One region of the Solibacillus sp. FSL W8-0372 genome, then DNA from elsewhere that is predicted to be linked to it. Evidence: riboswitches for the same ligand, from Rfam matches in the RefSeq annotation. Region 1 holds a riboswitch; each other region holds the start of a gene.
The links. A riboswitch is a leader RNA that binds a small molecule or an ion and turns the genes downstream of it on or off. The one in region 1 is predicted to bind preQ1.
Positions count from the first base shown of each region.

Region 2: another riboswitch for preQ1. It lies ahead of queD (6-carboxytetrahydropterin synthase QueD); the one in region 1 lies ahead of MKY13_RS02335 (QueT transporter family protein).
Region 3: another riboswitch for preQ1. It lies ahead of queF (preQ(1) synthase); the one in region 1 lies ahead of MKY13_RS02335 (QueT transporter family protein).

Region 1 covers NZ_CP150204.1:458,383-472,898, reverse strand. The annotation lists gene MKY13_RS02375 (2-keto-3-deoxygluconate permease) at 1-301, opposite strand, end outside; gene MKY13_RS02370 (glycerate kinase) at 317-1,459, opposite strand; gene MKY13_RS02365 (YjiH family protein) at 1,818-3,170, shown strand; gene MKY13_RS02360 (SDR family oxidoreductase) at 3,243-3,992, opposite strand; gene ilvA (threonine ammonia-lyase IlvA) at 4,340-5,602, shown strand; gene MKY13_RS02350 (ABC transporter ATP-binding protein) at 5,682-6,476, opposite strand; gene MKY13_RS02345 (ABC transporter permease) at 6,469-7,509, opposite strand; gene MKY13_RS02340 (ABC transporter substrate-binding protein) at 7,705-8,721, opposite strand; PreQ1 riboswitch class I at 9,014-9,058, shown strand; gene MKY13_RS02335 (QueT transporter family protein) at 9,065-9,550, shown strand; T-box leader at 9,721-9,928, shown strand; gene MKY13_RS02330 (metal ABC transporter ATP-binding protein) at 9,989-10,972, shown strand; gene trpD (anthranilate phosphoribosyltransferase) at 10,979-12,016, shown strand; gene trpC (indole-3-glycerol phosphate synthase TrpC) at 12,013-12,807, shown strand; gene MKY13_RS02315 (phosphoribosylanthranilate isomerase) at 12,804-13,421, shown strand; gene trpB (tryptophan synthase subunit beta) at 13,418-14,516, shown strand, end outside.
Region 2 covers NZ_CP150204.1:3,861,223-3,875,738, forward strand. The annotation lists gene MKY13_RS19755 (CotD family spore coat protein) at 116-451, opposite strand; gene MKY13_RS19760 (HAD-IIB family hydrolase) at 599-1,333, opposite strand; gene MKY13_RS19765 (glycosyltransferase) at 1,299-2,510, opposite strand; gene MKY13_RS19770 (organic hydroperoxide resistance protein) at 2,998-3,420, opposite strand; gene MKY13_RS19775 (hypothetical protein) at 3,612-4,193, shown strand; gene queE (7-carboxy-7-deazaguanine synthase QueE) at 4,321-5,049, opposite strand; gene queD (6-carboxytetrahydropterin synthase QueD) at 5,042-5,515, opposite strand; PreQ1 riboswitch class I at 5,641-5,687, opposite strand; gene MKY13_RS19790 (helix-turn-helix domain-containing protein) at 5,983-7,827, opposite strand; gene MKY13_RS19795 (DUF5058 family protein) at 7,971-8,681, shown strand; gene MKY13_RS19800 (small-conductance mechanosensitive channel) at 8,700-9,404, shown strand; gene MKY13_RS19805 (amidohydrolase) at 9,401-10,591, shown strand; gene MKY13_RS19810 (S8 family serine peptidase) at 11,185-14,516, shown strand, end outside.
Region 3 covers NZ_CP150204.1:186,603-191,237, reverse strand. The annotation lists gene MKY13_RS00935 (general stress protein) at 48-494, shown strand; gene MKY13_RS00930 (general stress protein) at 536-985, shown strand; gene MKY13_RS00925 (VUT family protein) at 1,325-1,888, opposite strand; gene queC (7-cyano-7-deazaguanine synthase QueC) at 1,888-2,556, opposite strand; gene queF (preQ(1) synthase) at 2,669-3,169, opposite strand; PreQ1 riboswitch class I at 3,291-3,337, opposite strand; gene MKY13_RS00910 (DUF2294 domain-containing protein) at 3,424-3,768, opposite strand; gene MKY13_RS00905 (trimeric intracellular cation channel family protein) at 4,038-4,635, shown strand, end outside.

The DNA.
Region 1 (14,516 bases):
TTAAAAGGACGCCTTTTTTTAAGGATCTTCCTCCAACTTTTAAATTCATTTGACTCCCTACGATGAATAAGAATAAGGCGATCAGAACTAATGCGCTATCTTTAAATAAATATTGTGAAAATCCGCCAATTCTTAAAAATTCATAATAGCCGTCACTTGTCGGAGCAGTACCTAAAGCTTTTAAAATATTCATTACAAACGGAATATGCAATTGATCAATTGTATTTAATGTAGCCCCTAATAATAGTGGTATCACCATCATCCCACCAGGTACTTTTTCAATCGTATCCTTGATATTCAATATAAAAACCCCCTATTAATTTTTTATTTCGTTGTAAAAAAATGTCCTAACGACTTGCTCAGTTGTTGAAACCAATAACTCCCCTGCATGTAACATGGCCTCTTCTAAGTTCATTGGACAATTAATGATGCTATTTACACTGACAACCCCATGCTCATATAAACTTTCAAATCCTTTACCTATGGATCCGGCTATTATAATTGTCGGTACATTTTTTGATTTTGCCCTTTGCGCTACTCCAAGTGGTGTTTTTCCATACACTGTTTGGCTATCAACTTTTCCTTCACCAGTAATCACTAAATGTGCATCATTTAAATACTCATTTAATTTAATAAAATCTAAGACGACATCTACACCTCTTTGAAATTCAACAGGGAAAAATGCTTGAAATGCTCCACCAATTCCACCTGCGGCACCTGCACCTGCTTTTTCATGAAGTGTAATACTTGTTGTTTCCTCAATCATATTTGCCCAGTGCATTAGATTTTCATCTAAAATTATGACCTCTTCTTTTGTCGCCCCTTTTTGAGGTCCGAAAACGTGGGAAGCCCCAGTAGGACCAATTAATGGGTTTTGGACATCTGAAGCTATTAAAAACTTACATTCTTTAATTCTTTGATCGAAATGGGATAAATTAATATAGTGAATATTATTTAATTCACCCCCTCCAAATTTTATTTCCTCTCCCTTTTGATTTTGTAGCTTCATTCCTAATGCTTGTAACATGCCAGCCCCGCCATCATTTGTTGCGGAACCACCCAATCCAATAACGAATGACTTATACCCTTCATCTAATGCATGCTTTATAAGTTCTCCTGTTCCATAAGTTGTTGTAGTTAATGGAGATAATTGGCCATTTGGGACTAGGTGTAATCCAGAAGCAGTTGCCATTTCAATTACACATGTTATTCCATCACCTAACACTCCGTAAGATGCATTCACCTGATTTCCTAATGGTCCTGTCACTGATAAGCTTTTTTTTGTACCTCCAGTCGCCGCAACCAAAGTATCCATCGTACCTTCTCCACCATCTCCTACTGGAAGCTTTATAGTTTTAACATCTCTAAAAGCCTGTTTTATTCCCATTTCTATGTAATTTGATACTTCAACGGCACTTAGGCTCCCCTTAAAGGAGTCCGGCGCTATAATAATGTTCATTATTACCCTCCTAATTTGTAAACGCTTCCAACTAACTGAATTATAAGTTTATTTATTGGGTACTTCTATATTAATAGTGACAAAAAAAATCCTCTTTTCGCTTATAAATTTATTAAATCTAACAAAACTTACTATTTTACATCCTAAGAGTTCTAAAAATAAAAACCCAGGAGAATTTTTTAGACTGTATGTTGTTACATCAATTTGGTTTTAATTCCATTGCATAGGGTAAAGATAAACCCCTCCTACTCAACATATATTTCTGAAAATTTAATCTTTACGCAAAACAGTAGACAAATGAATATTCAAGATTTATAGTGTATAAATATTCAACTAACAAATTAAAGAGGTTATATATATGACAAAGAAATTTTCTTTTTATACGTGGTTTCTTTTTATAGCGTTTTCTGTACTTGGTGTGTTTATTTTTATTACTCCGATTGGAACAGATGATGGCATAAAAGTACCGATTGCTATTCTTGCTAATTTTTTGGCAGGTAAAGTCGAACCATTTATTCATTGGTTCGCATTCATTGTGTTTGTAATTGCTGCTGCGGGTTCTGTAGCAATGCAATTCATTCCACAAAAAGGTTCTCGTACATTAGCGGATTCTTTATTCCGTGTTAACTGGTTCTGGACAATTATGCGTGTGCTTGCAGTTATTTTCGCAAGTATGTATGTTTTCCAAATTGGGCCTGAGAGTCTGACAAGTGATGTAACAACAGGTGTGCTGCTTGATCCTGCTGTTGGACTTGTAACATTCATGTTTGTATTATTCCTTTTTGCCGGATTATTACTACCATTATTGACGGATTTCGGTTTACTTGAATTTTTCGGGTCTATGATGGTAAAAATTATGCGTCCCCTATTCAAAATTCCTGGTCGATCAGCAATTGACAGCTTAGCTTCATGGGTTGGTGACGGGACAATTGGTGTCTTACTGACGAGCAAGCAATATGAAGACAAAAATTATACGGGACGTGAAGCCGCAACAATCGCCACAACGTTTTCTGTCGTTTCGATTACATTCTGCCTAGTCGTTGTTGAAACAATTGGTATTGGGGATTACTTCCTTGAATTTTATGCTTCTGTAATCATCTGTGGTTTAATTTTAGCGTTTATTATGCCACGTATTTACCCGCTTAAACAAAAGGCGGATACGTTAATTGACGGTAGTGAAGTACCTGCCAATCGTGAAGATGTACAAGAAGGCTTTAATGTATTTTCATACGGCTTACACAATGCATTAAATAAAGCGAATTCAAATCGCAGCTTAGGCAAAATGGTGAAGAACGGGTTTGTGAATGTATTGGAAATGTGGTTTGCGGTAACACCTATTATTATGGCATTTGCAACAATTGCATTAGTTTTAGCTGAATTTACAAGCTTCTTCCGTATTTTAGGAATGCCGTTTGAACCAATTTTAGCGCTTCTTCAAATTCCAGAAGCAGGTGAAGCCGCACAAACAATGATTGTCGGTTTTGCTGATATGCTATTACCATCAATTTTAGGCGCAGGTATTGAATCGGAAATGACGCGTTTCTTCATTGCAACGGTATCCGTTACGCAATTGATTTACATGTCGGAAGTCGGTGGATTAATATTAGGTACGAAGCTTCCATTAAAGCTTTGGGATTTATTCATTATCTTCCTAATCCGTACAATTATTTCGATTCCAATTATTGCTGCAATTGCACATTTACTATTCTAAATCGAACAAAAAATAAAGGGCTGCCGAAATATCAGATTTCCCTCTGACATTTCGAGCAGCCCTTTTTATATTTTATTTTGTGCTTGTGAATCCACCGTCGATACGAATGACTTCCCCATTAATATATTCTGCTTTTGATGTTAATAAGAATGTTACGAGCTCCGCCACTTCCTCAGGTGTCCCTAAGCGTTTTTGTGGGATTCCACTTGTTGCATTTTCCTTCATTTGTGGGTTTGCTTCAAAGAATGATTTTACCATTGGTGTTTCGGTCGGTCCTGGTGCAATGGCATTGACACGTAATCCGTCCTTTGCGTACTCTGCTACCATACTTTTCGTTAAGCCAATTATGCCATGTTTCGTTGCTGAGTACGTGACAACGGAGTCTTGACCTATGACACCAGCACTAGAAGCTGTATTCACGATTGAACCGCCACCATTTTTTAGCATCACTTCCGCTACATAACGTACCCCGTATAATGCACCTAACAAATTGATGCCAACAATCTGTTCAATTTCTTCGATTGTTGTATCTAAATAGTATTTCCCGCTTCCCGAAATACCCGCATTATTGAAGAAGTAATCGAAAGAACCGAATTTCTCCATTGTTTGGTCTACATATTTTTTTACTTCCTCTGCTTTCGAAACATCTGCTTTTATAAAAATAGCATCAACGCCAAGTGCTTTTACTTTTTCGACGGTTTCATTTCCGCCTTTTTCGCTTACATCCACTACTGCAATATTTATACCTTCTTGGGCCATACGGATAGCTGTCGATTGACCTAATCCGCTTCCCCCACCTGTAATAATAGCTGTTTTAGTCATATTTAATTCCTCCTAGATATGTTCTTGGAACTTGTAAAAAATTGATTTACTATAAAACAAAATTCCACTGCCATAGCATTGTATTTTTTACCCCTTCACTTCTTTACATAAACAATAAAACGGTAAATACGGGTTCTGACAATTCTTCATAAGGCTATCCGATTTGCTAAACAGATATGCAACTTTCTTTATTAAGGTAGTATGAAATAAATTACTTTCTTCAATAAAACGCTTTCATTATGAATAATTTAAGAACTTTCTAAATTTACTGACTTTTTAGGTCTCATAAGCACAAATTTATGATAGAATGATGTAATCTTTAAACTGATTACGGAGGTCACATGAAAATGGAAGTTGCTCAACCTAAAACAATTGCAGTTGAAAATGTATTGATTGCCCATCATTTTTTAAAAGATGTAGTCGTGCATACCCCGCTGCAATTAAATGAATATTTATCCGAAAAGTATGGTGCAAAAATTTATTTTAAGCGTGAAGACCTACAGCATGTTCGGTCCTTTAAATTACGCGGTGCCTATTATAAAATTAAGAAAATCGAAAATGAGGCACGTGCTTCAGGTGTCGTATGTGCAAGCGCCGGGAATCATGCACAAGGTGTCGCTTATGCCTGTGCAAAGCTTGAAATTCAAGCAACCATTTTCATGCCAAAAACAACACCAAAACAAAAGATCGATCAGGTTCGTATGTTTGGCCGGAACTTTGTTGAAATTGTGTTAGCCGGTGATACATTCGATGACTCAGCGGAAAGCGCAGTAGCTTATTGTGAAGAAGAGAACCGTATTTTCATCCACCCATTTGATGATGTTGACGTCATGGCGGGTCAAGGAACTGTAGCCGTCGAAATTATGAATGATATCGAGGAACCGATTGACTATATTTTCGGCAGCATAGGTGGGGGCGGTTTAATGTCCGGCGTATCCGCCTACATTAAAAACTTATCACCTACAAGTAAAATCATTGGGGTAGAGCCTGCCGGTGCAGCAAGTATGAAGTCTGCCTTTGAAAATAAGGAGCCTATTGCTCTCGACTGGATTGATAAATTTGTCGATGGTGCTGCTGTTAAATGTGTCGGGCAGGAAACGTATGAAGTATGTAAGCATTATTTGGACGATATTATTACTGTTCCAGAAGGAAAAGTGTGTACTACGATTTTAGACTTATATAATAAGCATGCAATTATTGCCGAACCAGCTGGAGCTTTGTCAGTTGCAGCTCTTGATTTTTATGCGGAACAAATCAGGGGGAAATCCGTTGTTATCATTATTTCAGGTGGAAATAACGACATCGGACGGATGCAGGAAATTAAAGAACGCTCGCTTATTTACGAAGGACTATTACATTACTTCATCGTTAGCTTCCCACAACGTTCCGGGGCGCTAAGACAATTTTTGGCCGAAGTGCTTGGGCCGAATGATGATATTACAACTTTTGAATATACGAAGAAAAACAATAAAGAGAGTGGTCCGGCATTAGTAGGGATTGAACTTGCCCACCCTGATGACCGCGCCGGTTTAATCGAGCGCATGTTGGCCAATGGTTTTGAATATAAAGAGGTTAATAAGGACAGTACATTGTTTGCACTTCTTGTGTAATCCCGGACAAAAATCTCCTTTATTCCATCTATAAAAAAATCCCGGCAGTCATTCTAACAATGACTGCCGGGATTTTATTTTAGCCTAATAGCGCGCGATCTGAATTCATTTTTTCTCCGCGGATATGCTCGAATTCGGTCATTAAATCTGGAATCGTTAGTGCCGGTTTTCGGTCTTCCCCTACCTCCAGGATAATCTGCCCTTTGTCCATCATAATTAAGCGATTACCTAAATCCAACGCCTGCTGCATATTATGCGTAACCATCAGCGTTGTCAGCTTACTTTCCTCCACCAATTCTTTCGTCAGCTTTGTAATAAGCTCTGCACGTGATGGGTCCAGTGCTGCTGTATGTTCATCGAGCAGCAAAATGGAAGGCTTCGTAAAGGTCGCCATTAATAGACTTAATGCTTGGCGTTCACCACCTGATAATAGACCTACCTTTGCATTTAGGCGATTTTCCAAATTCAGGTGTAATTTTTCTAATGAGGATTTGAAAAATTCACGGCGTTTTTTATCTACACCGAATCGAAGTGTGCGTTTGGCATTTCTTGAATAGGCAATCGCCAAATTTTCTTCAATCGTCATTGTAGGTGCTGTACCAGCCATTGGATCCTGGAACACACGGCCAATATGTACCGCCCGCTTATGTTCAGGTAAACGTGTTAAATCATTGCCATTAATAATGACAGATCCAAAGTCGGGTGTTAGGGCACCGGAAATCATATTCATCATTGTCGATTTCCCTGCACCGTTACTTCCAATTATGGTAACAAAATCACCAGGCGCTAAGTGCAAATTAATATTATCCAATGCAATTTTCTCATCGGGTGTTCCTTCGTTAAACACTTTATTGATACTATCCAATTTAAGCAAGGCCATTCCCTCCCTGCTCAACTTTTAAATTTGCCTTTTGTAGTGCCATTCGTTCTTCCAAACGTTTTGCCTTACGTTTCTTTTCTTTATACTTGTTAACGATTTGCGGAATTACTAATGCCAAAATAACGATAAATGCTGTAATTAATTTCATATCACCTGAATCCAGCCATTTTACACGCAACGCTAAAGCGTAAATCATACGGTAAATTATTGCCCCGGCAATAACAGCGAAGGTTACACGGACAATCGACTTCGTACCGAAAATTGCTTCCCCGATAATAACAGAGGCCAATCCGACAACAATCATCCCGATACCTAATCCAACATCCGCAAATTTTGTATATTGCGCAATTAATGCTCCTGACAGTGCAACCATACCGTTTGAAATACCTAACCCTAAAATAACTAATGAATCAGTATTTGCCGAAAAACTGCGAATCATCCGTTTGTTGTCCCCTGTAGCACGAATCGCCAAACCGACTTCCGTTTTTAAGAACCAGTCAACGATAAGCTTAATAATAATCGTCACAACGAGCATAAAGGCTAAAATACCCCAAGTTGTTGGCACCGTTGCCAGACCCATTGACTTTAAGGCATTTGAGATGACTGAATCAATGCCTAAACTTGCCCAAAAATTACCGAACACTGTAAAAATTGTTTCTGAATTTAACAGTGGGATATTTGGTCTTGTTACACCCGTATCGGAGCTTAATCCCATAATGCGAAGATTAATAGAATAAAGCGCGATCATCATTAAAATCCCTGCAAGCAGCGGATTGATTTTCCCTTTAGTGTGTAAAATTCCTGTCATACATCCAGCAATAAATCCAGCAACTGTTGCGACCAATGTTGCGAGTATCGGATTATAGCCAAGTACAATCATCATTGCGGCCGTACCTGCACCCGTTACAAAGCTTCCATCAACCGTTAAATCCGGAAAATCCAGCACTCGGAATGTTAAATAAACACCCAGTGCCATAATTGCATAGATGATTCCTTGCTCTACCGACCCAAACAAAGCTGTAAACATCTCGAATCATCTCCTATAATTTTTATCCATTGAACCTTTAGAGCTTATGAGCACCCATTAAAAAGTAGTTAAACGTTAATTCGCGCTAGGACCTTCTAGAATATTAGCCTTGATCTCATTACGATGACTTTAGGCAGACCTTCCTTAAGGGCACAAGCGCGAATATTTATTCCTGGCTATTTACCAGCATTCAAATTATTGTACTTCTGCTTCCCACTCAGGTTTAACTTCTAAGCCTAAATTTTCTGCAGTTTCTTTATTGATGACTAATTTTAAGTTTGCTGGGTATGCTGCCGGAATTTCAGAAGGAGATTTCCCTTCCAATAAAATTTGAGCTGCCATTTGCCCTGCTTCATAACCGATATCGTAGTAATTGAAACCGTATGCTGCTAATCCACCACGTGCTACAGAATCCAACTCACCAACGATTAATGGTAATTTGTTTGCATTTGCTACATCGATAACTGATTCTAATGCATTTACAACTGTGTTATCTGTAATGATGTAATACGCTTCTACTTTACCTAATAATGATTCTGTTGCTTGTTTTACTTCCGCTGATGTTGAAGCAGATGCTTCTACAATTGTAATACCTTCTTTTGCTGCTAATTCTTTAGCAGTTGAAATTTGGGCTACTGAATTTTGCTCTCCAGCGTTATAAACCATCCCTACATTTTTTACACCAAGTTCTTTTAAAAATGCCATTGTTTTTGGCATTGTCTCCGGATGTAAATCAATTGTTCCAGTAACGTTTGCCCCTGGAGTTGCCATTGATTCGATTAATTCCGCACCTACCGCATCGGTTACCGATGTGAAGATAATTGGAATATCAGCAGTTGCACCTTTTGCCGCTTGGGCAGATGGTGTTGAGTTTGCAAAAATCAAATCTACATTATCGCTTACTAATTGTTGTGCGATTGACATGTTAGCACTGTTATCTCCATTAGCTGATTTATCCACATACTCTGCTTTAATCCCTGCGTCTTCAATCGCCTTTTTGAATCCTTCTTTTGCAGCATCTAATGATGGGTGCTCTACGATTTGAGTTGTTCCGATTTTAAATGTTTTTGCTTCATCAGTTTGTGCAGACTCTGTTCCTCCGTCACTAGCTGTAGCATTAGTAGCAGTATCTTTCTCTTCTCCACCGCATGCTGCTAAAAGTAAAAGAAGCCCAAATACTAAAAAGGAAAGCTTCGTTAATTTACGTGTCATATAATTTATCCCCCTATTATTCTCTGTCACTTTAAAGCGACGAACTTCATTTGGATGAAGTGTGAATTAAAATTATATTACCTCTTCATTTTCAGATAGTCAATAAGATTTAGAATGTTCAGATATTAAATTAATTCACTACATATCTCTTCATGATAATTTCGCGCTTTAAACCACTGAATTATATATGCATTATTCATAATTTTATCATTTGTCAATTTATTGAACTTTGAAGGGGATTTAGTTCTATAATTCTTTACTTTCTTTTTCAATATTGCTATGATTGCAGTTGCTTTGCGTGGTTCGTAACCATCCCACGTTAAAAAACTAGGAGGAATTTAATATGAAAGTAAAGTTTCTTGCAACGAGTGCAATTATTGCAGCATTATATATTGCAATTACTATGCTAGTTGCCCCGATTAGTTTTGGACAAGTACAGTTCCGTATTGCCGAAATATTTAATCATCTAATCGCCTTCAACCCTCGTTTTATGTTAGGTGTTGTATTGGGTGTATTTTTTTCAAATTTCCTTATGTCATCGGTCGGTCCAATTGACCTAATTTTTGGCGTAGGACATACTATTCTTACACTTGGGATTTTTATTTTCATCTGTAAGTTTGTAAAAAACATTTGGGCACGTTTAGTTATTAATACGACACTCTTTACGTTTACAATGTTTATCATTGCGGCACAGCTTAACCTAGTGTTGGACTTTCCGTTTTGGGAGACATGGTTATTTGTAGCATTTGGGGAGTTTGTAGTTTTAGCGGTTGGTGCACCTATTATGTACACTTTAAATAAACGACTTGATTTCAAAAAATTGATCTAACATATATCGTTTCACCCACTGGTCATTAGCCGGTGGGTTTTTTGTTAAGTTTTTTTAGAATTGTTTGACATTTTTATTTTCAGTGTTAGAATAAGCATATTCAAAATATTACATTACGGTAGCAGGTTGCGGGAGCGCGACCACCGTTTCAGTTGAGAAGAGTTTAGTTGAGTAAATTGTTGAATAAGAAGAGTAGCATTTTCCATTTTGTGCAGAGAGCGTATGGTTGGTGAAAATACGTCAAAAGGTAAATGTGAATGGGCCTTATGAAAGCTGCCGGCATTAGTCGGCGGACGGTACCCTGCCGTTATCAGGTTTAAGTGGAGGCTATTTTATAGCTTCAATCGAGGTGGCAACGCGGTGCAGATCGTCCTCAGCAAAAGTTTATTCTTTTGCTGGGGACTTTTTTTATTCCCAAAATTAAAAGGAGTGTGTCGAATGGCAATTCAACAACGTTTTCGTACATCAATGAAAAAAGTGAACGGTGATCTACTGACACCAATCTCCATTTTCCAACGTTTAAAGGGCGAACGAAAATTTCTTTTAGAAAGCTCATCCAAATATGAGGGTAATGGACGCTACTCCTTCATCGGCGTCAATCCAAGAAAAACCTATAGCGGCAACGGACAGCAGCTTATTGATAAATCGCATCTATCCAATAGAGAGTACACATATGACGGTGAGCTTATTCAATTGATTAAACAAGTAATGCCGCGCATATCATCACATACCGAATATCCTTTTACGGGCGGGGGGATCGGCTATATTCATGCATTGCAAAAACCATTGCCTGAACTGCAGTTTCATGTTTACGATACACTCGTTATTTTCGATCATTTAACAGACGAGATTGCTGTTTTCCATACGAATATTGAAGCCGAGCAGGAGGAGCCAAATATTGATGTACTGATTGAGCAGTTGTTTACAAGCACAACACCAGAAGAAACATCGTATACCCTAAATCATGTCGAAAAAGAACGAAACGGTCATTATGCCGCACAATTTAGCGGCGATGCCCTTTCACTTTATCGAAAAATGCGAATTGATTATGCTGCACCATATATGTATTATGTCGAATTTGATGATTGCACTTTACTTGGAACATCACAGGCAAACTTTATGCAAGTACGGGACGGATCTATTTCAGTTACAAATGAAGCATTGCCAATTGAACCATTTAGTGTGGAAAATTCAGTGCAGAAATTGGCGACAACAACACAAGGCTCACTGAACCCAACGTTGCATGCGATTGATGTAGTAAAGGAGCTTCTGCCGGCACAAGGATTAATCGGCTATATTGGCTTTAACGGGCAAGTCGATTTCACGACACCCGATAATACGATAACGATTCAGGGAAATGTTGCACATCTTCACACAGAAACGAGTGAGGATGCCCCATTCCACTCACTATTGAAAGGATGAGTATGTATGTCTTTAACTCCTTACATTGAACAAATCGAGCGAAAAGAACATTTAGTTTTTAAAGAGATGCAGCAGGCTGCACAACTCATTTTTAATGAGCAGACACCGAAAGAACAGATAGCTGCCTTTTTAACAGCGATGAGTATCAAAGGCGAAACAGCACATGAAGTTGCCGGACTCGCTTCTGTCATGAAATCACATGCCGTCTCTGTTGATGCACCAGAAGGTATTTATATCGATAATTGTGGTACAGGTGGCGATGGCCTCCAAAGCTTCAATATTAGTACGACCGCCGCTTTCGTGTTAGCTGGCGGGGGCATTTTAGTCGCGAAGCATGGTAACCGGAAAGTGTCGAGTGCTTCAGGCAGCTCGGATGTTTTAGAAGCACTTGGCATTACCCTACTCCCGGATACGGCACAGACGATAGATTTATTGAAACAGCACGGAATTGCCTTTTTACATGCACCAAACATGCATCCAAAGCTAAAGCGAATCGGCGAAGTTCGACAATCACTTGGAAAGCCGACAATCTTTAATTTAGTCGGACCTTTAACAAATCCTGTACCTTTGAAAACTCAATTCGTTGGTATTAACCGCCCTAACTTTACTACGGATTATGCTGAAGTGCTGCACATGCTCGGTCGTGAGCGCGCGATTGTCGTATCGGGTGCACAAGGAATGGATGAGGCATCATTGGACGGTGAGAATACATTCGTCCTTTTAGACCACGGTGATATTATTCCGTTTAAGCTTCGTGCGGAAGATGTAGGCTTAACTGCAAAGCCATTATCGGCTATCCGTGGTGGCACCCCTGCTGAAAACGCAGTAATTATGCGCGATTTATTAAAAGGAAAGCAAAGTGTATATTTCGACACAGTCGTGTTAAATGCCGGCATTGGGTTCTTTGCATATGGCTTAGCGAGCACGATGAAAGAAGGTATCGACATGGCAAAGGACAGCATCCTGTCGGGTCGTGCATATGAAAAGCTAGAAAGTGTTGTTGCCTATAACAAAAAAGTGATGCAGGAGGAAACGATTATATGACTATTTTAGACCGAATTATAGCGCAAAAAGAGCTTGAATTACCTGCTTTACTTGCATCAGCACCAAACTTCCCAACAATTGATAAGGTACGCCCCTCTTTGTATGAAACATTAATTACCGCCAGTAAGTTGCAAGTCATTTCTGAAATGAAACGCGCCTCACCATCAAAAGGTGATATTGCGACACACATCGACCCTGTTGAACAGGCTAGACAGTATGAGGAAGCCGGTGCTGCCTGCATTTCCGTTTTAACAGAGCAGGCATTTTTTAAAGGCAGTTTCGAAGATTTACATGCGGTAGCAAATGCGGTGAATATTCCGGTGTTATGCAAAGACTTCATGATTCATGAAGTACAGATTGACTACGCAAAGGCTGCAGGCGCCTCGGTCATACTATTGATCGTGGCAGCATTGACGGATGAACAATTAAAGGCACTATACACATATGCAACCGAAAAACAGCTCGAAGTCCTTGTAGAAGTACACGATACGGAGGAGTTACAGCGTGCACTCAATATTGGCGCGAAAATTATCGGAGTTAATAATCGTAACTTAAAGACATTTGAAGTTTCCTTAACAACTACCGCTGAAATTGCCCAGCATCTTCCCCCTTCTTCCATTGCGTTTATTAGCGAAAGTGGCATTTGGAACGCAGAAGATGCACAGTTTGTGGCGAATGCAGGCGCAAAAGGAGTTTTAGTTGGCGAATCATTAATGGTGAGCGGAAACGTCAAGAATTCCCTTAAAGCACTACAAATCGACATCATAGCGAAGGTTGGCGAAAAGAGATGACTAAAGTAAAAATTTGCGGATTGAAAGAAATCGAACATGTCGAAGCTGCGGTAAAAGCTGGAGCGGATTTTATCGGGTTTATGTTTGCGCCCAGTAAACGACGCATTACAGTAGAGGAAGCAACCGAGCTGGCAAAGAGTATTCCAAGTACGATAAAAAAGGTTGGAGTTTTTGTAAATGAAAAGAACGATGTCATTCGACAAATTGCCGATCAAGTCGGACTCGACTATATCCAGTATCACGGAGATGAAACGCAGGAGGAAATACAGGAAATCGGTCTGCCAGCTATTAAGGCATTTTCGATTCGTGGGGAAGAAGACGTTAAGCGAGCAGCAACATATGATGTCGACTACTATTTATTCGATGCGCCAGGTACGAACTTCCGCGGAGGTAGTGGAGAATCATTTGACTGGATGCTTTTGGATAAAGTAAATATTCCGATGGAAAAGGTCATTTTAGCAGGTGGATTAAATGAAGAAAATGTAGGACTGGCGATTATGCTTGTCGAGCCATTTGCGGTAGATGTTTCAAGTGGTGTAGAGGTAGATGGTCGAAAAAGTTCGACAGCGATTACGAATTTTATTGAAATAGCAAAAGGAGAGTTGATTTTATGACGACGACTGTAAAAGGGCGCTTTGGACGATTTGGCGGTCAATTCGTGCCCGAGACATTGATGACTTCACTTGAGGAATTAGAGCTTGCATATGAGGAAGCAAAAAAGGACCCTTCTTTCAAGGAAGAACTTGACTATTATTTAAAGCAATATGTCGGACGGGAAACTCCCCTTTATTTTGCTGAGCGTTTAACGAAAAAAGTCGGCGGTGCAAAAATCTATCTAAAACGCGAAGATTTAAATCATACTGGCGCTCATAAAATAAATAATGCGATCGGCCAAGCACTTTTAGCAAAACGTATGGGGAAGAAGAAAATTGTTGCTGAAACTGGTGCAGGTCAGCATGGAGTCGCAACGGCAACTGCGTGTGCATTGCTTGATATGGAATGTATCGTTTATATGGGGGCAGAAGATGTACGCCGTCAGCAACTGAACGTTTTCCGTATGGAGCTGCTCGGAACAAAAGTTATTGCGGTAGAAAAAGGTTCCGCAACATTAAAAGATGCGGTTAATGAAGCATTGCGTCACTGGGTCACTCATATTGAAGATACGCATTACATTTTAGGTTCGGCACTTGGCCCGCACCCCTTCCCTACAATTGTCCGTGATTTCCAACGTGTTATTGGGGATGAAACACGTACCCAAATTTTACAGCAGGAAGGACGTTTACCCGATACGATCATCGCTTGTATTGGCGGTGGTAGTAATGCGATTGGAATGTTCTATCCGTTTGTGGAAGATCAAAATGTTGCATTATACGGGGTTGAAGCTGCAGGTTCCGGTGTAGATACAGATAAACATGCCGCAGCAATTCATGTCGGGAAAACAGGCGTCCTGCACGGTGCTTTCATGTATTTACTGCAAGACAAAGATGGTTTTGTACAAGAAGCACATTCTATTTCAGCAGGGCTCGATTATCCAGGTGTTGGTCCTGAGCATTGTCATTTACATGAAACAGGCCGTGCATCCTACCCTTCTGTTACAGATGAACAGGCACTTGAAGGTGTGAAGCTGTTATGTGAAACGGAAGGAATTTTACCGGCATTGGAAAGCGCGCATGCCGTTTACTATGCAAGTCAATTTGCCAAAGACCGTC
Region 2 (14,516 bases), 520 kb from region 1:
GAATTTATAAAACTGAAAATAATAGCACTATCCTCTATTTGGACGGTGCTATTATATATTTTTCAATAAACATTAAATGTCTTATACGACGTTTACTTTTGGAGTGAAGTTTGAATTACCAACCTCTACGTTTTGAACAGCCGCATCCGCCCGGTCTAAATGGTGTTCCACACATTGTATGTGTTTCATAGCATTCATGTCTTACGGATTCCGTATGTGGGAAATAATGCTGATTATTAATGTATTGTTGGTTAACCGTTGTTAAATGAGATGGATGAACATGTGGCACCACCATATTCGTTACATTTCTTTGAACATAATGTCTTGTAGGTGACATTTGCGGTGATCCAAATTGAGTAGGAGCTGTTTGGACCGGTAGTTGTTGCCCAAAACCTTGGAACGCTTGAACGCTTTCATCATCAAATGATTCAAACCAGTTTCTATTAACCAATTATATCCTCCTTCCATAATGTTGATGTTTCTTTACTAACGTATGAAAGGATTCAATTGAGACCTATTTAATTGCCTATAGTTCAAAATAATTTTTTAATGAAAGAAACTACTAACAGCTCTAACTGCTTGTCACCTATTATTTAATCTACTGAGATAATGGACCGTATATTTTAGTCCATACTTCCTTAATGCCAGCTGCTGCATGTTCAGTAGCAAAATGGATATGCTGTGATTCTGGCAGCTTTAAAATAGCGTCACAAGCATTTCCAACTGCAATGGCTGGATAGCCGAGTTTGAATAAACTGAGATCATTTTCGGAATCACCAGCTACAACAACCTTTCCATCATATTGGCACTTTTTAAGTATATATGTGAGGGCAGACCCTTTATTAATATTAGCAGGAAGTATATCTACGTCTTTGTCACTGCTAAACACAATATCCACTGCCAAATTAAGCTGTTGGACTGTTTTTTTAAGTATTTGAACTTGCTTACTCTCTGCAAAATAAGCAAGACGCCATGGGGTATTTATAGGCTGCCGTGCAATTCCAATAGATGTGGCTATTGTTTTAACCTGTTCAAAATCATTTTGCTTAATATTGCGTGCCCAATCTTCGTCAAGCTCATATGTTGGACCAACATAAATAGAAGCACCGACATCGCATATTAAAATATCCGGTTTCGGCAGTTGTTCACGCTCAATTAAATCCATCGCGGACTGCTTATATCTTCCTGTAATATATATAAGAGATGTATTTTCCAGTGCTAACGTTTCCCAAAGATCTTTGTGGGATACCTTTTCACTAACAATTGTATTATCTAAATCTGTAGCTAAAATACGAGGTTTAAGGTAGGGATACGTAGGCATTTTTACGTTCATACAGCTCCTTTACTTTGCGGGAAATAAGCGTCCAGTTAAATTCTCTTTTTGCATATTCCTTAGCATCACGACGCATTTTTAATACTTGCTGAGAATTCTTTAAGAAATAGACCATGCTTTCACTTAACTTTTGCATATTGGCTTTTGGAATATGGAATCCTGTTACGCCTGATTTAACAACGTCTTTTAATCCACCCACATGTGTCGCAATTACCGGACAACCACATGCCTGAGCTTCTGCTGCTACCATTCCAAAAGATTCATAATGAGATGGCATAATCGTAACTAATGCACCTGCATAAAGACTTTTTAACTGTTTCTCGGTTTTTGGGCCGAGGAATAGCACGCGATCTTCCATTCCTTTTATTGCTTCTTTTAGCTTTTCACTTTTTGGACTAAAATTATTTAAATCAACCGATTCTGGACAGCCCCCTGCAATAAGTAGCTTCACATTATCTGGTACATCGTTCTTTTTTAACATATGTCGGTATGCATTTAAAAGATCAAAAATTCCTTTTGATGTTTCAAGACGCCCCGCATAAAAATAATATGGAAATGTAAATTGTTTCGTATCTTCTGATGCCGCTAAATAAACCGGTGATACTCCCACCGGCACAACAGATACTTCGCTTACATGTTTTGTGAAAACTTCAATTTGTTTTTTCTCGTTTGGAGTTGTAGCGAGGACAACATCGGCTTTTTGCATAATTATCTTTTCAAAATGCTTGCGCTTTTGATCAATAAATCCTGTACCTTGCTCTTTTGCAATTGCAAGTGAATGATTTGTGTGGCACCAGTAGAAAGAATATTCTTTTTGGAGATAATATGCGAGTACACCGGATAACCAGTAATGAGTATGAACAACGTCATAGCTGCTTAAATCTAATGTCTCTTTCATTTCTTCATAAATGCTAGGCAGTATAGCAAACATCTGCTGCTTATCAACAAAGCCTTTTTGACCTCCAGCAAATCTGTACACTTTACTACGCTCTCCCAGCTGTTCAACAGCCGGCTTTTGTTCATTGCTCCAATGGGTAACAATATCTACACTGTACCCAAGCTCATCAAGCTGCAATGCTAAATGTTTCACATAATTATTCTGTCCGCCTGCCTGTTTACTTCCAAGCGGAATTAAAGGATCGCCATGATCAGAAATAAATAGTATTTTTTGCTTCAAATGAATCGCATCCTTTCGTTCTTAAGCAGCAAATCCGAGCTGTAATACTTTACTGCTGTCTTGCTGTTATTCAATGAAATGACGGTTACTTTCATAAGAATACTGTTTTTAGCTAGGCTGATTTCCATTCTTTAAGCTTCGCTTGATTCCTACTTTTGTACAAAAGTATCCTAACCCTATCTAGCAAGTACTCTAATAGAATATGTTTTACGTTTAACCGTTTTTTCCACACCTAAAAAAGCGCCCCTCTATTTATTAGGAACATTTGTCAGAAATTTAGAGTCAATTATCCTATTCCCTAAATTACACAGCATTAAACTAAATATTCACATAAAATTATTAAAAGCGTAAATTTGATCTTAAAAATCATTAAGTAATAGGGTAAGGAGAACCGATTATTTAGAGAATTTTTTTAAGAAAAGTAAAAGGATTTTAGAATTAAAAAAAGCTATTCTGAGCATAGCTTTAACAGAATAGCTAACTAATTTTAAATAACTTCCAGCGTTACCTCAATATTCTTTCTAGTGGCTTTTGAATAAGGACATACTTCATGTGCTTTATATACAAGCTCTTCTAATTTTTCACGCTCAATACCTGTCCCTTTTACTTGTAAAACAACGCCAAGTTTAAAACCTTGATCCTGTTCGTCCTTTAACAGACTAACATTAGCTGTCACTTCAGAGGTAAACTTGATACGGGCTTTACTTGCTGTTGATTGGAGAGCACTATCAAAACAAGCGGCATACCCAGCGGCAAATAATTGTTCCGGATTTGTTGCATTTTCAATCTTCTTTGCACGTGGTGTACCTGGCATCGCTGTATCGAAATGGATTACTCCATCTTCAGATTGTACTTTCCCTTCTCTACCCCCTGATGCAGTAGCAGTAGAAGTAAATAATTTTTCAGACATTACACTTCAACACCTCTCCATTATGATTACAACGTATCTCTACCCTCTTTTTCTTTTTTCATGCATTTATTATTTCTTTTATTTATGGATTGTTGAATCAGGAGTGATTAAAAGAGAGCGCTTGCTTATGTTTTGGAAAATTAGTGAGGGGTAACAACATATAAGTATTTATAGGGAGGGTATAGAATATTATGTTCGGAATATCTGACCTTATCTCACTTATCATTTCTGCATTTATTATATTGCCTGTTGTTGTATTTCTTCGGGAAATGGGCTATATAATTGTAAGTTGGCTTTTTGGTGTAAAAGAACCAAGATTAACAATCGGATCTGGACCAAGATTTATGAAACTTGGGATGTTCGATATTCGTAAAAACTATCATATTTATAGTTGGTTTTCGTATGATGAGTTGAAATATGAAAGCAAGTTTTCCTATATTTGTATTTATTCAGGTCCTATACTAATTAATCTCTTCTTAGGTCTTACAATCAACTTTTTAATTGCCAATGGCTGGGCAGAAGAATACAAAACATTTTGGGATCGCTTTGTTTTTTATGCCTTTTATTATGTACTATTTGATATAGTCCCAATGGTTACGTTTAACGGCAAGCCTAATAACGGTATGATTATTTATCAAATGATTAGGTATGGGAAACGTATCGATTCAAGTAAAGAACCCTTTCTTCCAGCAACTTCAGATGTAGAGAAAGAATATCAAGAGTATATGAAGAAATATGAGGAAAGTAAAAAACAAGAAAAAGAAAAACCGTGACTACAGGAATATTAGAAGAGCCACGACACATAAAAAAATGCAGCTAAAGAAAAGACCCTCAAAATCATCATTTAATTATGATTAATTTATAGCAATAAGAGCTCGGTATGATCGAGCTCTTTTTTTGCTAGACACCTCTTTTATTTCCCCAGATAAGTGTATGCAGCTGGGGTAATACCTTCACATTTTTTAATTCTGTATCCATCATTACTTTATCGATTAACTGTTCGTATTTTTCCAATAAATGCTCAACCAATTCTGATGTATTATTAGATGTAATATCATCATTTCCAACCTGAAGATAAAAAGGAGTACTCGGAAATTGAAGGTGTACTTGTTTAGCATAGGCATAATCTTCTTCATTAAAGACCACAATTTTAAGAGAGATACTCTGATTGTTGCTTCTATCTCTAAGCTTTTCCAAAATATAAGAGAGCATAGAAAAGTCGGTCTTCATGCCGGAACTAGGGGGCTTAGGTGAAATTGTTAATTCATCTACTTCATACAACCAATCTTGCCACTTGCTTCCCTGTGTCTCAACGCCAATCTTTATATTATTCTCTTTTAAAACTTTAACAAGCGATTCCAGATTGCGCAGAAGTGCAGGGTTTCCTCCTGAAATTGTGACAAATGAAAAGCCATTTCCCCCAAGGCGTTTTAACTCTGACCAAATCTCTTCTGCTGTCATTTGAACAATAAGGTGTTTGCCACTGCCATCCCATGTAAAAGATGAGTCACACCAGGAACAAGAATAATCACAGCCAGCTGTGCGTACAAACATAGTCTTCTGACCAACCACCATTCCTTCTCCTTGTATCGTCGGACCAAAAATCTCTAAAACCGGTACTTTACTCAATTTCCATCCACTCCCTTCTTGCTTCGGCATAGCTTGTTGGAGTTTCATATAGCTTAATAAATTCTACTCGTGCCCCTTGAAGTCGATGTTCATCAAGCAAGGCTTCATTCAACTTTTCAAAAATCCAGACAACAATATTTTCTGCAGTCGTATTCATCGGTGGCAGAGTCTCATTTAAATAGTGGTGATCTAAATAAATCTCTATTTTTTGTTTCCAAATCTCCTTGATGTCACCAAAATCAATTACAATTCCTCGTTCATCGGTATAACCACTCAATCCTAAGACTGCGCGATACGTATGACCATGTAAGTTTTTACATTTGCCCTCATAGTTGTGTAAATGGTGAGCAGCATCAAACGTAAATTCTTTGCTAATGAGAACACGTTTTGAATGATATTTTAATTGATTGCTCTGGATATCTTCATCAATTTTTTGTAGCTTCTCAACAATTCTAAAATTAGTCATGTAATAAAAACTCCTCCCTGAAAATCTTCCCGACACATTTCAAGAGAGGCACTATGATTCATTCTATTAAAACATATGTAAAAACAGAAAAAGCCACGTCCTTTATGGACATGGCAAGTTGTCATGTTTCCATAGTTTTTTATAGAGGGTATAAGCTATGAACCTCTCCCGTTCAATTCCGGGCATTCTTTTATAAGGACATTCTATATAAAGTATTAGGAAATTTCAAATTTATTATTCCATAAAAAACATTAAATAGTATTTTAAAACCATACTTACCAATAATTTATTTTACTTTTAAAGGTGTTAGCATATCTTTACTGAATTATTAATATTGTAAAAATTGCAGGATACTTTATTGAGGAAGGTAGCGATTTATGGAGACATTTCAAACTTTTCTAAATGATTTCAATAACCAAATGCAAGTATTGCATAATGCTGCGATAGAAGCAGCCCCTCTGTTTTTATCAAAAATACTCCTCCTCTTCATTCCACTGAGTAACTTTTTTTCTATGCGTTAAATAATTCTCCTGCAAGTAACAAGATAGCTGTATTTTAAGGGTGTCCTCCTGTTTTTGCAGCGAGATATTTAAAATTTGTTCAATACGATTCAAGCGCTGGTAAAGAGTATTCGCATGAATATGCAAATGCTGCGCAGTTTGCTGAATAGAACGGTTAAATTTGAAATAAGCTAATAATGTTTCGTAGAGGTGATTTTTATTTGCTTGAGCAAGTAACTCACCGATTTGATCTTGAATGAAATTTGCCAAGTCACGCGGTGGAACTTGTAAGATCAACTGGTTAAGACCTATTTTCTCATAGCTCGTAACCGTCCATTCATCGCGTACACGTAAAAAGCGCAATGTTTGAAGCGCTTCCTCATAAAAAGCAGTAATGTTATAAAGTGATTTATGTTGTTTACTGATTGCACTCCGAAAAAGTGGTTTATGTTGTATTTGCCACTTTCTTTGAAGCAACTGTAATGTTTCATTTAACGAGGTAAGTGTTGCTGATAAAGGACTCCCAATTAAAAAAGTTATTTTATTTTTTTCATAAAAAATTAATGTACGTTCACTTGAAAATTGTTCTTTTAGCAAAGATATAAACTGTTTTAAGGATTGCTCAATTGACAGCATGTTTGCTTTCTGTTGAAATTCGAAAATACATAAACGGTAATAGTCTTGGACATCTAAATCTAGATGATATGCCGTAGAGGCAACTGATTTTTGATTCGGTGCATCTATAAATTGTTGAAATGTTTCATGGATGCGTTTGTTATGAAGCTCTTGGACATTTTTGTTACGTAATATTTGTAGTATTAAAATATTTGCCCCCTGCTCCAATGTTTGTTGATCTTTGTAGGAGATGCTTCCTTTCTGTTCAATTATCATACTCCCTAAACAAATGTCTAAATTATAGAGCGGATAAATTATATAGCTTCGTTTGTTTTTTAGCCTGTACTCAAAAGGTTTTAGCTTTAAAAATAACTGTTTCTTTATTTTTGATTTAGTGTGGTAAGGAATAGAGAAGCTGTCCTCCAAAAATACATCATCAGAGGCATCATAAAAGCCAATCGGTAGTTGGGTTAATTTTTGTAGCTCTTTTAAAATGACCGATATTGGTTCATTTTGTAAAAGCAATTGATTTAAGGAAGCATGTACATCATAGCGTTGTTTAAGAAGGGTATGTTTTGTCTCTAATGCTAGGGATAATTCATGCGCTTCTTTTACTTTTTCAATCATCTTTTCATAATACTGAGCTTTTTGAATTGCTACCCCTACCTGATCTGCAAATGCTTGAAAAAATAATAGATCTTCTTGTGTGAGATCTCTTTTCTTTTGAAGTTGGTGAATAATCATGACACCAATTGGCTTAACATCAACAGTTATCGGTACACAAAGTGCTGCCTGCGGAACATGTTCACTCTTTAAAATTGTCCGTAAATTATGGGGGCTTACATTTTGATGATACATAGCAGCCATGATTTCTTCATTACTGTTAAAAAACTCACCCATTCCTGTCGCAAATACGCGACCAGTGATGGCTTCATTTGGCTTTGTTTGAAATTGTTCAATTGATGGCGGGAAATGGATATAAGTTTTTGGAATGAGGCATTGTTTATGATTATCAAAAAGCATCAAATAGCCTGCATCCGCTTCAGGAACAACATTAAGTGCATAGCGCATGATTGTATGTAATACTTCATCGATTTGAAGCTTAGAAGTAATCGTACGAATACTTTCTACGAGGATAGATAACTGTTTATTGGAAAGTGTTAATTGACGCAAAATTGTTTCTTGTCCATCTGACATAGACATTTCCCCTCCCCTATAAATATATTGAATATTCTATATTTTCAATTTCAAATATAGAGGATTACACATTGTTTAGCAATAAGAAAACAAAGTATAGTATTGAAAACTGAATTGTTAGTCAATTAAAAGGGCGGGTTTTTATGTACTTAGCATCAGAAATTATGGGTCACCCGATTTTATGGCTTTTGGCATTAATCGTTGTAATAATCGTGATTTTCCAAGCCATTGTATTTATACGTATTTCGAAACGAGTTGCCCCAGAAGTCGGTTTAACTAACCAGGAAGTAACTTCAATTATTCGAACAGGTGCAATTAGTTCGCTAGGGCCGTCGTTTGCCATAATTATCGTTGCCATTTCTTTAATTACTTTAATTGGTGAACCTACGACAATGATGCGAATCGGTATTGTTGGATCAGCACCAATTGAAACAGTGGGAGCAAGTCTAGGAGCAGAAGCAGCTGGTGAAGAGTTAGGTGATAAAAGCTTCTCAGCACAAGCCTTTACAGCAGCTGTTTGGACAATGTGTTTAGGTGGCATGGGCTGGTTGCTTGTTACAGCATTATTCACAAAATCACTTGGCCGACTTCAAAATAAATTAACGAGCGGTGGTGGTAATCGAGCAAAATGGCTAAGTGTCGTTTCTACTGCAGCGATGATCGGCGCTTTCGGTTATTTTGGTGGTGGTCAAATTGCAAAAGGGATGAATGAAACGATTATTTTCTTTATTGCTTTAATTATAATGCCGGTGATTATGTGGGCAGCCCAACGTTTCAATCAAAATTGGCTGCGAGAGTGGTCGCTAGGATTGGTTATTTTAATCGGTATGGGCGTCGGTTATTTCTTAATTTAAATGAAGGAGATGATTAAAATGGTTGTTTTAGAGCGTCATACAACACCTACAGTTTCAAAAAGCGAGGAAAATTTTACAACGTTTCATAGTCAAGCACATTTCTGGGGTCGCCTTACGATTTGGGCTGTCATCATTTGTACGATTGCCGTTCCCCTCTATTTATCATTTGGTTTAGGGTATCATCCTGGTTGGTCCGTCATCTTAACAGGATTTTTAAGTTATGGGGCTGTTGTAGCCATCGTATGGTTTGTTGAGCCAATTAGCTATTACCCTATTTTAGGAGTATCTGGAACATATTTAGCTTTTCTAACAGGTAACATCGGTAATATGTGCTTACCGAGCGCTTCTATTGCACAGACTATCGTGAAAGCAGAGCCAGGTACACGCAAAGGTGAAGTAACAGCAACGTTAGCGATTTCTGCCGCTTCCATTGTGAATACAACAATGCTTATTGCGGTTATATTAGGTGGTTCTTACTTAATTAATGCGCTGCCAGAGGCAATTCGCGACTCCTTCAACTTTGTATTGCCGGCTATATTTGGGGGAGTACTTGCACAGTTTGCCTTAAAAAAACCTGTTTGGGGGATTGGAGCAATTGGGTTAGGAATTTTTGCTGCACTTGGCCCTGTTCCACCATCATTCCAAACATTTATTTGTATTACAGGAACAGTAATCTTTGCCGTTATTCTTGAAAAAATGAAAGCAGGTGGACAAGCATCATGACGATAAAACAACAGTTAATGGATATGTTGACAGCACGGAATGATGAGATGATTGCGATCCGTCGTCATCTACATGAAAACCCGGAGCTATCCTTCGAAGAACAGCAAACAGCACAGTATATCGCGGATTTCTATGAAAATAAAGGTGTAACAATTCATCGCAATGTCGGCAATGGCTACGGAATCATAGTAGAAATTCAAGGTCGCCATCCCGGTCCTGTCATCGGAATCCGTGCAGATTTTGATGCTTTGCCAATTGAAGAAGAAACAGATGTACCGTTTAAATCGAAAAACCCCGGTGTCATGCATGCTTGCGGTCATGATGGACATACCGCGTATTTGCTCATTTTAGCGGACTGTCTCATCCAATTAAAAGATGAATTGCAAGGAACAGTTAAAATTATTCATCAGCATGCAGAGGAAAAGCCTCCTGGTGGTGCTAAAAGTATGATGGCTTCAGGTTTGCTGGATGATTGTGAAGTCATTGTCGGGGCGCACTTATTCCCAACATTTAAAGTGGGTCACATTGGGTACCGAGCTGGCGCCGCAATGGCCGGTCGCTCATTTTTCAAGTTGGTTGTTCATGGGACTGGAGGGCATGGTTCTTCCCCCCACTTAGCTAATGATGCAATTGTTGCAGCCTCAAATTTTGTAACGACCGTACAAACAGTTATTAGTAGACGGTTAAACCCGTATGATATGGGTGTCGTTACAATCGGCTCCTTTGATGGGAAAGGTACATTTAACGTTATTAAAGATGCCGTAACCCTTGAAGGTGATGTGCGTTATATGAATGACGATGTTCAAACTACAATTGAACAGGAAATTAAGCGTTTAGCAAATGGTTTAGAAGTGCAGTTTGGTGTTACTTGTGCACTCACTTATGAAAAGGATTATCCACCTTTAGTAAACGATGAAGATCTGACTAGCTTTGTCGTCAAAACATTAAAAGCTTCGGAACAGGAAGAAATCATCTCTATTGAAGAAGCACCTTTATTTTCAGGCTCTGAGGATTTTGCCTATTATGCACTTGCAAAGCCGTCCACTTTTTATTATATTGGCTGCCAACCGACGTATTTAGATGTCCCTTATATGAATCACCATCCAAAGTTTGATATTGATGAACGTGCATTATTAGTTGCAGCCAAAGCTGGCGCTGAAGTGATTGCTACATATTGCTTAAAATAAAATAAGAATCCTACCTATTAAATGAGCCTGGGACAAAACGAAAAATATCCATTTTCCTAAAGAGAAAATGGATATTTTTCTGCTTCTCCCAGAATTGATTTCCGTTACGGGGACGCTTTCCGGGGGCACGGCCTTACACGATCGTCTCAGGCGTCGGTGCTCCTGCGGTTACTCGTCGCAAAATAAATTTTGCTTTTCCCCAAGAGTCGCCCCTTCACTCCAATCAATTCATATAATATCAATTCTTAATAAGAGTATTTCCCTTTCACAAAGAAATTTCTACTTATGTCCCAGCCTCATTTTAAAAACTAAAACTATATTTATATAAACTGGTAAGGGTGAATTTAACAAGATTGCAATTCGTTCTGCTTACATAAGACTTAGTAATTTAAGAGAGTATACTTTAAAAGTTCTAGTTTCACATTAATTTTATAGGTAGATAGATTTAACATATTTTTGAATATCTGATACTAATTATCAATATTTTAGAATATTTAAAAATTTCGATATTCGAATTGGTTTCCCTGTGATAAATTGGAAATGTCATACTAAACTGAAAAGTATGAAAATTAAAGGTGAAGGGGAAATGAGATTTGAGTAAGTTTAAGTTTACGAAGTTCTTTAGTAGTGTTCTAGCCTTCGTTATGGTGCTTTCTTTATTGTTGCCATTCTCGAGTGTGAATGCTGAAGAACTAAAATCATTCAAGCAGAATAATCAAAGTGAAAGCACGATTCAACTAAAGGCGGCTATTGCTGAACAGCTAAGCTTGTCTAAAGATGGTCCAACTCTTCACGAAAGCTTACAAAATGTATCGGGCAATCAGGATATTGCAGTTATTGTTCATTTATCTGAAAAGCCTGTTGCACTAGAGCAAGGGATGAGCCAAGTTAAAGGCAAAAAATTCTCCAATGCTAGAGCAAATGAAGTTCGTTCAAATGTAAAAGCCCAGCAAGCAAAAGTTAAAAAAGAGTTAGCTGTCAAAAACGTACAGATGACTCAAGGGTATACGTTTGATACGGTTTTAAACGGTTTCGCAGCAACTATTAAAGCAAATGATCTTCCGAAACTGCTTTCAGTAGACGGGATCACACTAATTGAGCCTGATGCGACGGTTTATGCATCAGAAGATCAAAACATGAAATCATCGGAGCTTATTAAGGAAGAAACATTAGAAGCTTATATGAATACAAGTAATTCCTTCCTTGGCATCGAACAGCTATGGAACGAAGGTATAGAAGGACAAGGAGTTAAAGTAGCAGTACTAGATACGGGTATTGATGCAGATCACCCGGAATTTGCCGGAATTTATAAAGGTGGTAAAAACTTTATTCCTCACTCTTCAACTTACAATAAACCTCGTGCAGATGACGATGCGTCGGAAACTTTACCTTCAGAGCGCCCAGCTGGGACACCTGAATTTAATGCAAACGGTAGTTCATTCTATACTTCTCACGGTACACATGTTGCCGGGACAATTGCAGCAATCGGAGCTAACGAGTTTGGCATCAAAGGAATTGCTCCAAAAATAGACCTTTATGCTTATCGAGTTCTTGGAGCATATGGTAGTGGTTCTACATCAGGTATTGTAAAAGCTATCGAAACTGCCGTTTTAGAAGAAATGGATATTATCAATCTTTCACTTGGTGGCGGAGCTAACTCTGAAACCGATGCTGGTTCATTCGCGATTAACAACGCAATGATAGCGGGAACAATCGGAGTCATTGCAACAGGTAACTCTGGTCCAAATCGTGGAACAATGGGAACACCAGCAACTGCTCGTTTAGGGATTGCTGTTGGTAACACAACAAATCCAGAAAAAATGTATAACGGAGAAGTTAATATCACAGTTGGTGATTACAAATTAACAAAACAGCTTCCATTAATGGGAACAACTTTTGGCAAAGATTTAGCAACACAGCTTCCAGGTGAATTCGACTTAGTTGCGATTCCAGGAAACGGAGAAGTTAAAGATTTTGAAGGAATTGATGTAGAAGGTAAAGTAGCCTTAATTTCTCGAGGCAATATTGCATTCGTTGATAAAATTGCAAATGCAAAGGCCAATGGTGCCGTTGCAACAATTATTCATAACTTTGCCGGTGGATCGAATGCACCAGACATTTCAGGAACTTTCCTTGGTGATTCATTTGAGTTCCTTCCAACATTTGATATGTCCGTAACGGATGGTGCTGCAATCCGCGCTGCATTAGCTGGCGGAATTGGAAAAGTAAGCTTTGGAAAATTTGCTTCCACAACGACAGCTGGAGATGATGTAAACTCTTCAAGTTCCCGTGGGCCATCTACTCCAAACTTTGACATTAAACCAGATGTAACGGCGCCTGGAACAAATATTATGTCAACAATTCCTATGTACAAAGCAGACTTCCCTGATGCAGATTATACGGAAGCTTATGCTCGTAAAACAGGAACTTCTATGGCAACACCGCACATTGCAGGTATTGCTGCATTAGTGAAGCAAGCAAATCCGAATTGGAGCGCTTTTGATGTAAAAGTAGCGCTTTCCAATACAGCAAAAGTTTTAGATAAAGCAAAATATGATGTGTTTTCTCAAGGTGCGGGGCGTGTAAATGCTTATGCAGCGGCTCATCCAGAAATTCTTGCATATGCACTTGATGAAGCTATTTTAGATGGTACAGGTGCTGTTGTTGAAAATCTGAAAGGTACTGTTACTTTCGGTCCTCAATCACTAAAAGATGGCAATATTTCTGTAACGAAACAAGTTTTAGTAAAAGATATTAAAGGTAATGGCGGTAATTATAATGTTTCCGTTGATGTAACGAAAACTTTCGGTGATGCAACGATTACAGTAGATCAGCCGACATTTAATTTAGCTGGTGAGCAGCTTTTAAATATAACCTTAACTGCTTCTCAAGCTGTGGCACCAAATGGCTCTGAAATCTTAGGTTTTATCCACATTAACGGTGGCGCTACAGAAGCTTCATTGCCATTCGCGGCTGACTTCGGTAGTGCAGCAACAACAGAAATTAAAGATTTTAAAATTACGGAAACAGACTTATCATTTAACGGTGATGGTGTGAAAGACTCAGCGGTACTTTCATTCACATTAACTGGAGATGTAACAACGAACTATATTGAGCTTTGGGATATTATGAATCCGGAAGGCGGAGAATATGGAGATGGGTATATTGGTTATCTTCATTCAGGTACTTCACTTGGAAAAGGTTCATATACACTGAATGTTGGCGGTCAGTATAAGCCATGGGGCAGTGCACCTGCAACAACGATTCCAGATGGTCTATATACAATTGATTTCACAGGTCTTGCCGCTACAGGAGTAGTTTCGGATTATGTTGGACCAATTGTCGTGAAAACAACTAAACCGGAAATTACAGGTACAGTAGCTGAAGGTATCGTTACAGGACAAGTAACAGATAAGTATATTGTCTATAATGAAGAATTATATTTATACGGTTTAGATTACAATTTAAATGATAAATTAAAAGCTTCATATGTTGCGACTGTAAAGGGTGAAGTACAAGCTCCGGTTGCTTTCAACTTAAATCAAGACGGTAGCTTCACATTCCCGGTAACAGCAGACACGAACGCTGTAACAGTGGTAATTAATGATGCTGCGGGAAATGTTGGCGAAGCGATTATCTTTGAAAATGAAATCGTTGAACCGGTAAAAACACTTTCTGTTAACCCTACTGAACTAAGCTTAACAGCTGGCGAAACGGCACAGCTTGCAGTAACAGAAACATCAACACCTGCTGAAGGTGATGCAACAGAAGAAGATGTAACCTCAAAAGCTACTTATGTTGTTGCAGATGAAAATGTAGCAACAGTAGTCAATGGATTAGTAACTGCAGTAGGAGAAGGTACGACAACAATTACTGTTGCATACGGTGAAAACGAAGTAACTGTAAATGTTACAGTTACAGCACC
Region 3 (4,635 bases), 280 kb from region 1:
AGGGGTATTTTTACACTGTGCAAGAAACTAAGGAGAGGATGATAAACATGGCAAAACATATTGTAGGTTATTATGATACTGAAGAAGAGGCAATCATGAAAATTGAAGATTTAAAACGTCAAGGCTATCGTTCAGAAGATATTTCAGTTGTAAGTAAAAATAGTTCAAATGTAGATACAATTTCAGATGAAACAGGTGCTGTTGCAGAAGGAGCTGCTACAGGAGCAGCTGCCGGCGGAGTAGTAGGCGGCGTTGGCGGCGTACTTGCTGGACTTGGCGCATTAGCAATACCAGGAATTGGACCAATCGTGGCAGCAGGTCCGATTGTAGCCGGTTTAACAGGAGCAGCTGCTGGTGCAGGTGTCGGTGGTTTAGCTGGAGCTCTTATTGGCATGGGGATTCCAGAAGATGAAGCAAATCGTTATAGCGATTATGTAGAATCCGGCAAAATTTTAGTTATTGTAGACGAAGATTTACGAGGCCCGATTTTATAATTAATTATTACTGAAAATATACAGCCGAGGGGATGAAAGATATGGCAAAGCATACTGTAGGATATTATGATACAGAACAAGAGGCAGTCGCCGCAATCGAGGATTTAAAAAGACAAGGTTACCGCTCGGAGGATATTTCAATTATTAGTAAAAGCAAAACTAATATAGATAACGTTTCTACTGAGACAGGTGCTGATGTTGCAGGCGGTGCCGCTGCAGGTCTAGCTACTGGCGGGGCTTTAGGTGGCATTGGTGGTATTCTTTTAGGACTTGGAGCTCTGGCCATTCCAGGAGTAGGTCCTATCGTAGCTGCTGGACCAATCGCTACAGGGCTAACAGGATTAGCTGCTGGCGGTAGTATTGGCGGATTGGCAGGTGCCTTTGTAGGAATGGGTATTTCCGCAGAGGAAGCAGAGCGTTATGATGAGGAATTTAAAGCTGGCAAGATTTTAGTCATTGTGGACGAGGATACAAAAGGTCCATTAGTATAAAAAAATGTACTGAAACAAGGCTGTGTTGGAGGTCAAGTGACTTTCCGCCCAGCCTTTTCTTCAGACAAAAAATAGACGGAGAAATTCCGCTTATTTGGGAAAAAACTTTAAAAACCGGAAAAATAAAGGGAGGAATTCCGCTTATTACCCTCCAAAACAAGAAAAAATCATTTTTTTCTATGGATAAGCGGAAAAATCACCCTTATTACCCCTTAAAATAAGGGCATCCTGCAAATAACGGGAAATTCTCCGCTTATTTTTTACATATGCTAGCTAAACCCGAATTCCACTATAAAAAAACGCCACCCCTATTCATAATGAATGGCATTTGTTAAAATCTTAACCTTTACTTACTGTTGTTATAGCTGCTTTCGCTAGACGTCGATCGTTATAAGCAAGCCCTTGACTTAAAATCATAGCCCCTACCAGTTGCATTACTGTTTTCACAATTATTTGCCCCACAATTGCTGCTGGAACGGCTGCCCAAGGTATAAAACCTGCTCCTAAAGGACTTAGCCCCACAACAACGAACACGATGGAATCCAAAAATCCTCCAACAATTCCACTATAGAACACACGCCACGCCATCGGTAATTTTAAACGTGTGTAAATTTCTGTATCGGCTGTTTCAGCAACTAAAAAGGATAGTGCAGATGCAGCTACAATAATTAACGTATCTCCTAATGAGAACGATACAGTTGCAGATAAAACTAAAGCCAGTAAGATGAACCCATATGTTTTTTTACGACCAAATTTATTTTGCACTAAATCCCGGAAAATAAATGTCGCACCAATTAAAAATGAACCCATCGGTATGATAAACATGCCCAATTCAAGCGGGGCAAAACGGGCTGTGACAACGTTTGCCGTCACAATAGATACTAAATAAAATAAAATTCTTATCATAATACCCCTCCTGTTTCCTTCGAATGTAAATACGTTTCCATCCCTTGTAATCGCAGCTTACATGCCGGGCAATCCCCGCATCCATCTGCGATAATGCCGTTATAACAAGTGAGTGTTTTCTCTCTTACATACTCAAATGCGCCAAGCTCGTCGGCTAATGCCCATGTTTCGGCTTTATCAATCCACATGAGCGGTGTATGAATTACAAAGGAATTATCCATTGATAAATTCAATGTCACATTCAACGATTTTATAAAGATATCGCGACAGTCCGGATAACCGCTGAAATCCGTTTCGCATACACCTGTGACAATATGCTTCGCGCCAATTTGGCTTGCCAATACACCAGCAAATGATAAAAACAATAGATTGCGCCCTGGTACAAAGGTTGATGGCAATCCGCCCTCTTCCCCTTCTTCAACCGCAATATCATCACGTGTTAAGGCATTTGGTGCGAGCTGATTCAGTAACTCCATATTCAAAATATGGTGTCGTACATTCTGTTCTTCGGCAATCTTTTTAGCGCATTCAATTTCCAATGCATGCCGTTGTCCGTAATCAAATGTTACTACTTCCACTGCTTTGAAATTTTTCAATGCCCAAAACAGACATGTTGTACTATCCTGTCCGCCGCTAAATACGACGAGTGCTTTTTCATCCTTCATCTTTTTGCTCCTTTTAAACGAAAAAACAGCACTAAGATTATGTGCTGTTTAATCTTAGTTTTTTATAGAGGGTCGCTAATAACCTCTTTCACCTGCAAGGTATATTTAATTTTTAACGGTTGTCGATTTTTTCTGGATATAAATCATGGTTCATTAAACGGTAGTTGGCAATTTCCTCATATTTCGTGCCCGGACGACCGTAATTGCACCAAGGATCAATTGAAATGCCTCCACGCGGCGTAAATTTACCCCATACTTCTATGTAGCGTGGGTCTAACAGCTTGATTAAATCGTTCATAATAATATTCACGCAGTCTTCATGGAAATCGCCATGATTACGGAAACTAAATAAATATAATTTTAATGATTTACTCTCCACGATTTTTTGATCCGGAATATATGAAATATACATCGTCGCAAAGTCCGGCTGCTGTGTAATCGGACAAAGACTCGTAAACTCCGGACAATTGAATTTCACAAAATAATCGCGGCCAACATGCATATTATCAACAGACTCCAACACTTCTGGTGCATACTCAAAAGCATATTTTACATTTTGATTTCCTAATAACGTTAAATCCTCTAAACCATCTTTTTCGTGTCTACTAGACATGAAAAACCCCTCCTTCATTCATACCAAAGTATCCAAAGGAGGGGTAAGCGTATCATCAATAAAAAACTACCGGATGCAATAAAAAAAGCCACGTCCGATATGGACATGGCATAATATGCATGTATCCATAGTTTTTTATAGAGGGTATCAGCTATGAACCTCTCCTGAACAACTCAGGTATTTTAATCTTTCCTCATTCTATTAGAAATAAAGTCCATTGTAAAGAAATAATTGAAAATATGGTACCTACTATCCTACACTATTGGCTTTTCAAATATAAAAACCGATACTGCCATATCCTCTTCCACTTTTATATCCGAAAATAAATGAAGCAGTTTTGAATCGACGAGCTCCTCCAATCCTTCGGGAACCTGTTGCTTATAAATTTCCTGAATCATTTGGGTTCTCGCATTGTGAATAACCTTTTTTCCTTCTTCTGATTGAATAATAAATTTTTCAGTAGGTGTCAAAATGCCGTACATCGTCGTGACAGCCATATTCTCCACGAAATGCGTATAAACTCTATCCGGTCCTTTCCCATATAGCTCTTTACGTACTTTTCGTACGATTTCATTAAAAACAGTCTCCTTCTTCCCCATTTGTACACCCCCCTAGTTTATTCAAACTATACAATATAACTTTTAAAAAAATAAACTCTTCTCTCTCTATCTTGTTCTTTTAAAACAAAATAGTATAATAAAAGAAATAAATGGAATTCCAATAAAATTTTTTGTTGGAATACTATTTGCTTTTTATAAAATGGATTGATTCGTTAGTAGGTATTGCTAATTTATTACTCCACTACAAGGTCTTTTTAAAAGACGTCTTGTGGTGGAGTTTTTTGTATTTTAAAGGAGGTTATATAAAGATGTCATGGATTGTTCTTCATTTTATCGGGATTATTTCATACGCAGCAACGGGAGCATTTGTCGCGCTTGAAGCGAGATTTTCATTTATAGGTGTATTTGCTTTAGGTTTTATTACAGCGTTTGGAGGAGGGCTAATCCGCAATGTAATTATAGGGATTCCTGCTACTGAACTGTGGGAGCAATCCACTATTTTAACAGTGTTCATAACATTAATTATCATCGTATTAATTCCACTAAAATGGATTGATCATTGGAGAAGGTGGGGAATGTTTTTCGATTCAATTGGGCTGGCTTCCTTTGCCCTTCAAGGTGCCATGCTAGCAAGTGAAATTTATTCCAATAATTTAGGCGTGATGATTTTGGCGGCTCTATTTACAGGTGTCGGCGGTGGAGTAATTCGGGATGTGATCGCTGGTCGAAAACCACTTGCGTTGAAGGAAGAAATTCACGCGATATTAACGATTCTATGTGCCCTCTCTATTTGGCTAGGCTGGAGCTCGCCTCTAGCACTTACACTTATCGTTGTTATTGTAGTTGCCGTACGTTTGTTAGCCATTTACTATAAGTGGCGGCTTCCTCTGCCTTGTCATTATGAGG